Regions from separate parts of the Sphingobium sp. B7D2B genome, predicted to be linked through region 2. Evidence: predicted binding sites of a transcription regulator. Region 2 holds the regulator's gene; the other holds the start of a gene.

Region 1 (4,421 bases), 1.3 Mb from region 2:
TCAGCGCGCGGGCGCTGGCGGCATAGAGCGTGTCGATGGTGAAGCTCGACTTGCCCGAGCCGGAGACGCCGGTGATGCAGGTGAAGGTGCCGAGCGGGATGGACGCGCTGACGCCCTTGAGATTGTTCGCGCGGGCATTCTTGACGGTCAGCTTCTTGCCGCTGCCCTTCCGGCGCTTGGCGGCAACGGGGATTTCCCGCGTGCCGTTGAGATAATCGGCGGTGAGCGAGCCTTGCGTCGCCAGCACATCGGCCAGCGTGCCCTGCGCGACGATTTCGCCGCCATGCACGCCGGCGCCCGGCCCCATGTCGACGATATGGTCGGCCGCGCGGATCGCGTCCTCATCATGTTCCACGACGATGACGGTGTTGCCGAGATCGCGCAGGCGCTTGAGCGTCACCAGCAGCATGTCGTTGTCACGCTGGTGGAGGCCGATGCTCGGCTCGTCCAGCACATAGAGCACGCCGGAGAGGCCCGAGCCGATTTGGCTGGCGAGGCGGATGCGCTGGCTCTCGCCACCCGAGAGCGTACCGCTGGTGCGGTCCAGATTGAGATAATCGAGGCCGACATTGTTGAGGAAACCGAGCCGCTCGATGATCTCCTTGAGGATGGCCTTGGCAATCTGGTTCTGCTGATCGGTCAGGTGCTGGGGCAGGGTGGTGAACCAGGCCAGCGCATCCACCACGCTCATGCGGGTGGGGGTGGCGATGTCCTGCATCGCGACCTTCACGGCCAGCGCCTCGGGCTTGAGGCGCGCGCCGCCGCAGGTCTCGCAGGGCTGCGCGGTCTGGAACTTGCCCAGCTCCTCGCGCATCCAGGCGCTGTCCGTCTGCAGCATCCGGCGGTTGAGATTGCCGATCACGCCCTCGAACGGCTTGGAGACGCTGTAGCTCTTGCGCCCATCCTGGAAGGTGAGGGTGACCGGCTTGCCGCCCGTGCCGTGCAGGATGATGAGGCGCACCTCGCCCGGCAGCTCGCTCCACGGCGTCTCCAGGCTGAAGCCGAAGGCCTTGGCGAGGGAGGCGAGCACCTGCATGTAATAAGGGCTCGGCGGATTGGACTTGGCCCAGGGCACGATCGCGCCCTTTTTGAGGGTCAGCGCCTCATTGGGGACGACGAGCTGCTCGTCGAACTCCAGCTTCTCGCCCAGACCATCGCAGGCCGGGCAAGCGCCCTGCGGCGCGTTGAACGAGAACAGGCGCGGCTCGATCTCCTGAATGGTAAAGCCGCTGACCGGGCAGGCGAATTTTTCGCTGAAGATGATGCGGTTGGCCGGAATGCCGGCGTTTTTCATACCGGTCTTGCCTTTGGCACTGCCTCCGTTCGCATCGAGCGAAGTCGAGATGCCAGCAGCGTTCTCCTCTTGTGTCTCGACTTCGCTCGACACGAACGGGGAGGGCGTGCTGCCCAGTTCCGCCACCGTCCCCTCAGCCAGATCCACATAAGCCAGCCCCTCGGCCAGCTTGAGCGCCGTCTCGAAGCTCTCGGCGAGCCGCTGCGCCATATCCTCGCGGACCACCACGCGGTCCACCACCACCTCGATGTCGTGCTTGTACTTCTTGTCGAGCGCGGGGGCTTCCTCAATGGGGTAGAATTCGCCATCGATGCGCACGCGGGTGAACCCGGCGCGCTGCCATTCGGCCAGCTCCTTGCGATACTCGCCCTTGCGGCCGCGCACGACCGGAGCGAGCAGATAGACCCGCGTCCCCTCCGGCAGCGCCAGCACGCGATCGACCATCTGGCTCACCGTCTGCGCGCTTATCGGCAGGCCGGTGGCGGGGGAATAAGGCACGCCCACGCGCGCCCACAGCAGGCGCATATAGTCGTAGATCTCGGTCACGGTCGCGACCGTGGAGCGCGGGTTGCGGCTCGTGGTCTTCTGCTCGATCGAGATGGCCGGCGAGAGGCCGTCGATATGTTCGACATCCGGCTTCTGCATCATCTCCAGGAACTGGCGCGCATAAGCGGAGAGGGACTCCACATAGCGCCGCTGGCCCTCGGCATAGATGGTGTCGAAGGCGAGGCTCGACTTGCCGCTGCCGGAGAGGCCCGTGATGACGACCAGCGCATCGCGCGGCAGATCCACGTCAATGCCCTTGAGATTGTGCTCGCGCGCGCCGCGCACCGAAATATGGGTAAGGCTCATGGGCGGTGTTCTATCTCTGTTCCTGAAGGGAATCCAGCGGCAAGGTTCAGCCAGAGGCACAGATAGGATCGCCAGAGGTCAGATGCGAGATGGCCAGACGGACATTCGCGCGATTGACCGTGCATCGAGTCTTGATCTTAATCATTGTACCAGCAGGCCGTGGCGTGGAATGCCCGGCCCGACAGACGACGGAGAACGACATGACCCTGGCACGTTACGCACGACTGGCGACCCTTGCAGGCACCATGATGGTTTCAGCCACCGTCGCGCTGGCGCAGGACACGCCGCAGGAGCAGGAAGAGCGGCGTGTGCTCCATGCCGAGCAGGCAAAGCTGGCTGCGCAGCAGATGAGCGATTTCGAAGCGCAGAAGAAAGCCATTGCCGACGAGCAGGCCGCGCGCGAACAGACCTATCGCGACGCGCTGGCGGCGCGGGATGCGAAGATCGCCGCCGAACAGGCGCAGGCCGCCGAGGCGCGGGCGAAGTGGGAAGCAGATGTCGCGGCCTGTCTGGCTGGCGACAAGACCAAATGCGCGCCGCTCCCGCCCAAGACCAGAAAGTAGGAGGCCGTCCCTGCGCGTCACCTCCCGGCAAACGCTAGGGGCTGACGTCGTGGACCAGATGCTCAAGCTCGGCGGGGTCTGGATAGACGCCCGCCAGCACGTGATCGAAATGGGTGCGCACCATGTCGTTGCATGAACAGGCGCGCTGACGCAGCCGATCCGCATCCAGCACGACGAGCGAGCCGCGCCGGGTCTGGACGAGCCCGTCGGTCTTGAAACTCTTGATCAGGCGGCTGGCATAGCTGCGCGCAATGCCGAGAAGGGACCCGAATTCCTCCTGCGTCATCATCACCTGATTGTTGCCAGTGCGATCGACAGCGGCCGTCAGCCATTTGGCCGCCCGCATCTCCAGGCTGTGGACCGCGTTACACGCGACCGACTGGAAAATCTGGGCGAGCAGACAGTCCGCATAGCGGCTGAGCAGATCGCGAATGGCGGGAGAACTCGCTTTCAGCGTCTCCAGCGTCCCAGAATCGAACCGGGCGAAATAGCCGCCATGCATCACGCATGACCGGGAGTAAGCCGCCAGCCGCCCGCTGCTGACGATGCCGCCCACAGCGCCCTCACGGCCGACCATCGCGATCTCGACCGACGAGCCGTCGTCCATCAGCACGTGGAAAGTCGCGACCGCATCGCCAAGGGGGAAATAAGCGGCCACCACGGTATCGCCGGGGTCGTAAAGGGTCGTGCCCGTGGGTAGGCGCACGACGCGCGCCACTTTGGCCATCAGGGCCAGATCGGCAGGGTTCAGCGCTGCCACCAGATTGTTATGATCGATGCCGGGCGAGACGAGGTCGTGCATGCGATGCATAACGATCAGCCCCAGCCGCAGTTCCCATCTATGTTCAAAAGTGAACAGACATCCATCAGCTCACCGCGCATAGAGGCACCGCAGAGCCGCGTTCATGATAGTAAACGGGCCGCAAAGGGTCAGTAACAGGGGCAGGCCGGCGCCTCTCGTTGAATGTTCGAGGAACCGGGGATGCTGAATGTTCTTTTGCTTGAAGATGAAATGCTTATCGCGCTCGACCTTGAGCTGACGTTGCGCGAATTGGGGGCGGATGAAGTCTATCCCGTCGCCACAGTGAGCCAGGCGATTACAGCTCTGGAAAGCGGCAATATCACCGGCGCGGTCGTCGATTATAATCTGGGCGGCGAAACCTCGGAGCCGGTTTTGATGCAACTGGAGGCCCGCAAAATCCCGTTCGTGGTGATGAGCGGCTATCCGGACAGCAGCTATCTGGGCGATGGCACCAGGGATTGGCCGATGCTTCCCAAGCCGGCGGGGCTGAGCGCTCTGCGCGAGGTTCTTGCCAGCATGAAAGCCTCGGAAAGCTAGGCGGAACGCGCTACCACCGTGACGCCAGGCTCGCGAAGCAGGGCGCATTCCGAGTGTGGCGAATACTTGACCATGCTAATGATTGTGCTACTATCGGCCTCCTCAGGAGCAGGATAGACTGATGACGATCACGGCCACACCCATCACCCCCCGTTTCGGCGCCGAAATTTCCGGCGTGGACATCAGCAAGCCGCTGGATGCGGATACGGTCGCCGAGCTGATCGCTCAGCAGGATCGCTGGGGCGTGACCGTCTACCGGAACACCGGGCTGGACGATGAGGGGCAGATCGCCTTCGCGCGCAATTTCGGCCATCTGGAGAGCCTGCCGCCCCGCGAGGGCCGCCCGCGCATCTTCCTGTTCAACGCCGGCAAT
Region 2 (4,421 bases):
TTCCAAAGATCAAGTTCGTACAGATCCCCGTCTTGGTCCAGAATCAACCCAACCCTAACTTGCATCCCATCTTCGTCGTAAAAGGCGCAAGAGCCAGCCTCGCCTCCATATGTGCGTTCGAGCTTTTGCGATACAAATGACAGGCCTCCCATCCCGCCATCATCCATCTCCTCAACGAGAAGCTCAGGCGGTAGGGCGTTACTGCACTCGTTCACCTCCCAAAGGTAGGCAACCAACGCCCGCTCTTCAGGCTTAAGAGGGCGAGGTGCAGAGTGCATTTAACGTCAAATAAGGGATTCAATATTGACTGCAATGACATGGTATCTGGACAGGCAGGTTTTAAGATTGCCGATGATAGCTGACGTTCTTGCCACCAACCCACTTCACGGCCGCCCCTGGAAGCGTCCCGCCCGAACCGTCCTACTCAATCCATAGCCCATGCGCCCGGTGCCAGTCTTCCAGCCCCTCGTCTGGATAGCCGTCGAAGCACTGGTCATCCGACCCGATCTGCGGCTCGACCCAATTCGCCTTTGATCCGAGCATCATGTGCACCAGCGACGGCGGCTTGGGCAAATCGCCGTCGATCGCGGAAGCGAAAGGGTGGAGCAGGTCGGGATACTCTGGGCTGAACACCCAGAGCGCGCTCGCGCAGGACGGGCAGAAGTGCCGCTCGCCGGTGCTGACGCGGCATCCGCCCTCGCCCCCACCGCCGCCATCGTCCAGCGTTGCGTGATAGACGGCGGTCTCGCCTTTCACCTTGAGCGTGCGCTTGTCGGCGTGGAGATTGATGGCATAGCCGCCACCGCTGGCGGTCTTGCGGCAGATCGAGCAATAACAGCGCAGGAATGGCACCGGCGCGCGGCTGTTGACGGAAAAACGCACGGCGCCGCATCGACAGGAACCTTCGAGCTTGAGGGGCATGGCACGGTCCTCTTGTGGTGATCGTCTCTCGAGCTGAACCGCTCTTATCTCCGCCGGTTCCCTCAGCGCCCATTGCGCGCTTCCCCTTGCGGCCACTTAATCCTTGATCTGCGCGCGCATCCTCCGCATGGCGAGCGCGCCCGGTGCCCGGCCCATGTCCGGTGGCCGCGTGCCCTGGCAGGAGATGTCCGCCCGTGATCGTTCGCAACCGCCTTGGCTTGCTCGAAGTGCTGTTCGCCTATCGCGGCACGATCATGCCGCATATCCAGCATCGGCTGGCAGGCATCGCCGTGGCCAGCGTGGCGGCCATTCTGGCAGCGCGCGCCTGGCCAGGGCTATTCGCGCAGATCAGCGGCATTCCATTCGCCCTGATCGGCCTGTCGCTCTCCATCTTCATGAGTTTCCGCAACAGTGCCTGTTATGATCGCTGGTGGGAGGGCCGCAAGCAATGGGGCGCGCTGATCATCGCGAGCCGCTCCTTCGCGCGGCTCACCTCCTCGCTGCCTGAGGAGGAACGCACCCCGCTGCTCCGCGGCATCTGCGGCTTCACCAACGGTCTTGCTGCCCGCCTGCGTCAGCACGATGAGGCTGCCGCGATCGGCCGGTGGGTGAACGATGGACCATGGCGCACCTCCCCGAACCCGACCGACACCGTACTTTACGAGATGGGTGCGCGCTGCTTGCGCCTCTCCGCAGATGAAAAGATCAACCCCATCCACCACTCACTCATCGAGGCGCAGCTCCAGGCGCTCAGCGATGTGCAGGCGGCCTGCGAGCGGATCGCCAGCACGCCGGTGCCGTTCACCTATTCGCTCATTCTCCACCGCACGACCTACGTCTTCTGCCTGTTGCTGCCCTTCGCATTGGCTGGCTCGCTGGGCTGGTGGGCCCTCATTCCGGTGCTGGTGGCGAGCTATACCTTCTTCGGGCTGGACGCCTTGGGCGATCAGCTGGAAGACCCGTTCGGCTATGATCCCAACGATTTGCCGCTCGATGCGATGACGCGGACGGTGGAACGCGAAATGCTCGCCCGCCTCGGCGCGACCGACCTCCCCGCACCCATCGCGCCCGATCAGCACATCCTGACCTGATTGCTTGCTAGCGCGAGGCTGGAGCGCACCGAAACCTGAGATATTTGGCCGATCCGTGTTGACGTGGCTCGATTCGTTTCCTAAACGTTCTCCGTCCGTTCCATATTGGGGAACCACTCATGTTGACCGCCAAGCAACAGCAACTGCTCAGCTACATCAAGCAGCATCTCGATCAGGGTGGCGTCTCGCCCAGTTTCGAGGAGATGAAAGAGGCGCTGGACCTCAAATCGAAGTCCGGCATCCATCGGCTGATCAGCGCGCTGGAAGAACGCGGCTTCATCCGCAGGCTGCCCAATCGCGCGCGGGCGCTCGAAATCCTCAAACTGCCGGATGGTATGCCCGTGGCAGAGCGGACGGAAGAGCCGGCGGCGGCCACCAACGTGACCCCGCTGCACAAGGCGCCCACCGCGCCGGCGCGGACGATCCCCATCGCCGCCAATGACGTGATCGAAATTCCGCTGCATGGGCGCATCGCTGCCGGTCTTCCCATCGAGGCGATGGAGAGCGACACCATGTTGCCGGTCCCGGCCGCGTTGCTGGGTGCCGGCGATCATTACGCGCTGGAAGTCTCCGGTGACTCGATGATCGAAGCGGGGATTTTCGACGGTGACTTCGCGCTGATCCAGCGGACCGAGACGGCGCGGGATGGCCAGATCGTCGTGGCCCTCATCGACGAGAATGAAGCGACGCTCAAATATTTCCATCATGAGGGCCGCAAGGTGCGGCTCGATCCTGCCAATCGCGACCATGAGCCGCAAACCTATGAGGCGCGGCAGGTGCGCATTCAGGGCCGGCTCGCGGGGCTATTGCGGCGTTATAACTGAGGCGGGCTATATGGGACGCCGGCTCTAGCGCGAGCCGGTACCCACGATCCAGGGATGGCGGCTGCGCGGATCGTGGCCCGCCACGATCTCTCGACTGTCGAGCAGGATCAGTGCGCCGCCCATAGCGCTCAGCGCTGGCCGATCCAGCTTTGCCCAGCGCGGCACACATCCGGGTGGGAGGCGCCGGTCCGCGATCACCAGATCAGCCTGTGCGCAGGCGGCCACCAGCTCGGGATAGGGAACAAGCAGGCGCGAGCGACTGATCAGCAGGTGAACCGGCGGCTGGTCAGCACGGCCCGGCAATGTCATCGCGCACATGTCCCGCGTGCATCGCGTGTCCGGCGCCTGCGCGAGGGACGCAAACTCACCGTCATAGGCGCTCGCTTCAGCCAGAGTCGTGCGAACATAGTCCCCGCTTCGGTCCCGCAGCAGTGCCATGCGCCCATCGCGCAGGCGCACCGCCACATGATGGCCGTCGGCGGTGACGAGCACGTCGGCGGACGGTGCCAGAAATGTCAGGAAAAAGCCTAGCGCCGTCAGAGGCAGGCCCCACCAACGCAGCGCCGTGTGCCAGAGCATCAGCCACAAGAGGCCGATCATGGCGAGCGCAAAGGCCAGTCCGCTGGAGACGGGCAGCGATAGCGTCGCAAAGGGCTGACTGGCGACAGTATGCGCAATCCACAGCAGGAACTTGAGCGCCACACCGACCACCCACCAGACCGGCGCCCCCAGCCCCACAGCGTCGAGCACCAGCGCGAGCACCTCAGCCGGCATCACCACGAAACTTGTGAGCGGAATGGCGATCATATTGGCCGCCGCGCCAAGCAGGCCCGAGCGATGAAAATGGGCAAAGGCAATCGGCGTCAGCACCAGCTCGACCAGCAGCCCGGTCGCCAGCAAGGCGCCGAGGCTGCGGGTCCAGCGCTTTATCCGCCCCTCATCGCGTCGCTCGAACAGCCGCCGTGCGGGGGGATATTCGTAAAGCGCCACGATTGCGGTCACGGCCATGAAGCTCATCTGGAAGCTGGGGCCGATGACAGCCTCGGGCCAAAAGATCATCACGATCAGCGCGCCGGTCGCGATCAAGCGCAGCCCGATTGCCTCGCGGCCCAGAGCCATGCCCGCGATCACCAGCAGAGCGGCAATGCAGGAGCGGATCGTCGGCACCTGCGCCCCGGTGAACACAGTGTATCCGATGCCCGCCGCGCCGCCCACGCAGGCGGCGATCATCAGCACCGGCCAGCGCAGCGCGAGGGCCGGCGACAGCGCAAGCAGACTGACCATGATGAGAATCACGCCGCCGATCAGCGCGGAGACGTGCAAGCCACTGATCGAGAGCAGATGGGCAAGCCCGCTGCGCCGCATCGCGTCCGCATCCGCCTCGCTGATCCAGTTCTGATTGCCCGTGGCGAGCGTGATCGCGATCGTCCCTTCCGGTCCCGGCAACCGCGCGGCGATGTGGTGGGCGAGAGTCGCGCGCGCATCCCCGCCAGGGGGTGCCGCATCGAGGCGCTGCACTTTGTCGAGCGCCCGCCCGGTAGCGCCGAGACCGGAGAAATAGGCCGTCCGCGCAAAATCATAAGCG

The links. The regulator LexA, encoded in region 2, represses DNA repair genes until DNA is damaged. The targets are predictions, from matches to a motif close to GTTCCNCNCTTGTTCT.
Region 1: uvrA (excinuclease ABC subunit UvrA) is a predicted target of LexA. The motif match lies at 2,154-2,169, and genes of this name have one in related genera.

The regions. Positions count from the first base shown of each region.
Region 1 covers NZ_JAOQOM010000001.1:1,070,697-1,075,117, forward strand. The annotation lists gene uvrA (excinuclease ABC subunit UvrA) at 1-2,146, opposite strand, end outside; gene M2341_RS04775 (hypothetical protein) at 2,347-2,709, shown strand; gene M2341_RS04780 (Crp/Fnr family transcriptional regulator) at 2,744-3,520, opposite strand; gene M2341_RS04785 (hypothetical protein) at 3,674-4,048, shown strand; gene M2341_RS04790 (TauD/TfdA dioxygenase family protein) at 4,170-4,421, shown strand, end outside.
Region 2 covers NZ_JAOQOM010000001.1:2,351,357-2,355,777, forward strand. The annotation lists gene M2341_RS10875 (DUF6984 family protein) at 1-278, opposite strand, end outside; gene M2341_RS10880 (GFA family protein) at 421-921, opposite strand; gene M2341_RS10885 (bestrophin family protein) at 1,116-2,012, shown strand; gene lexA (transcriptional repressor LexA) at 2,132-2,836, shown strand; gene M2341_RS10895 (ComEC/Rec2 family competence protein) at 2,861-4,421, opposite strand, start outside.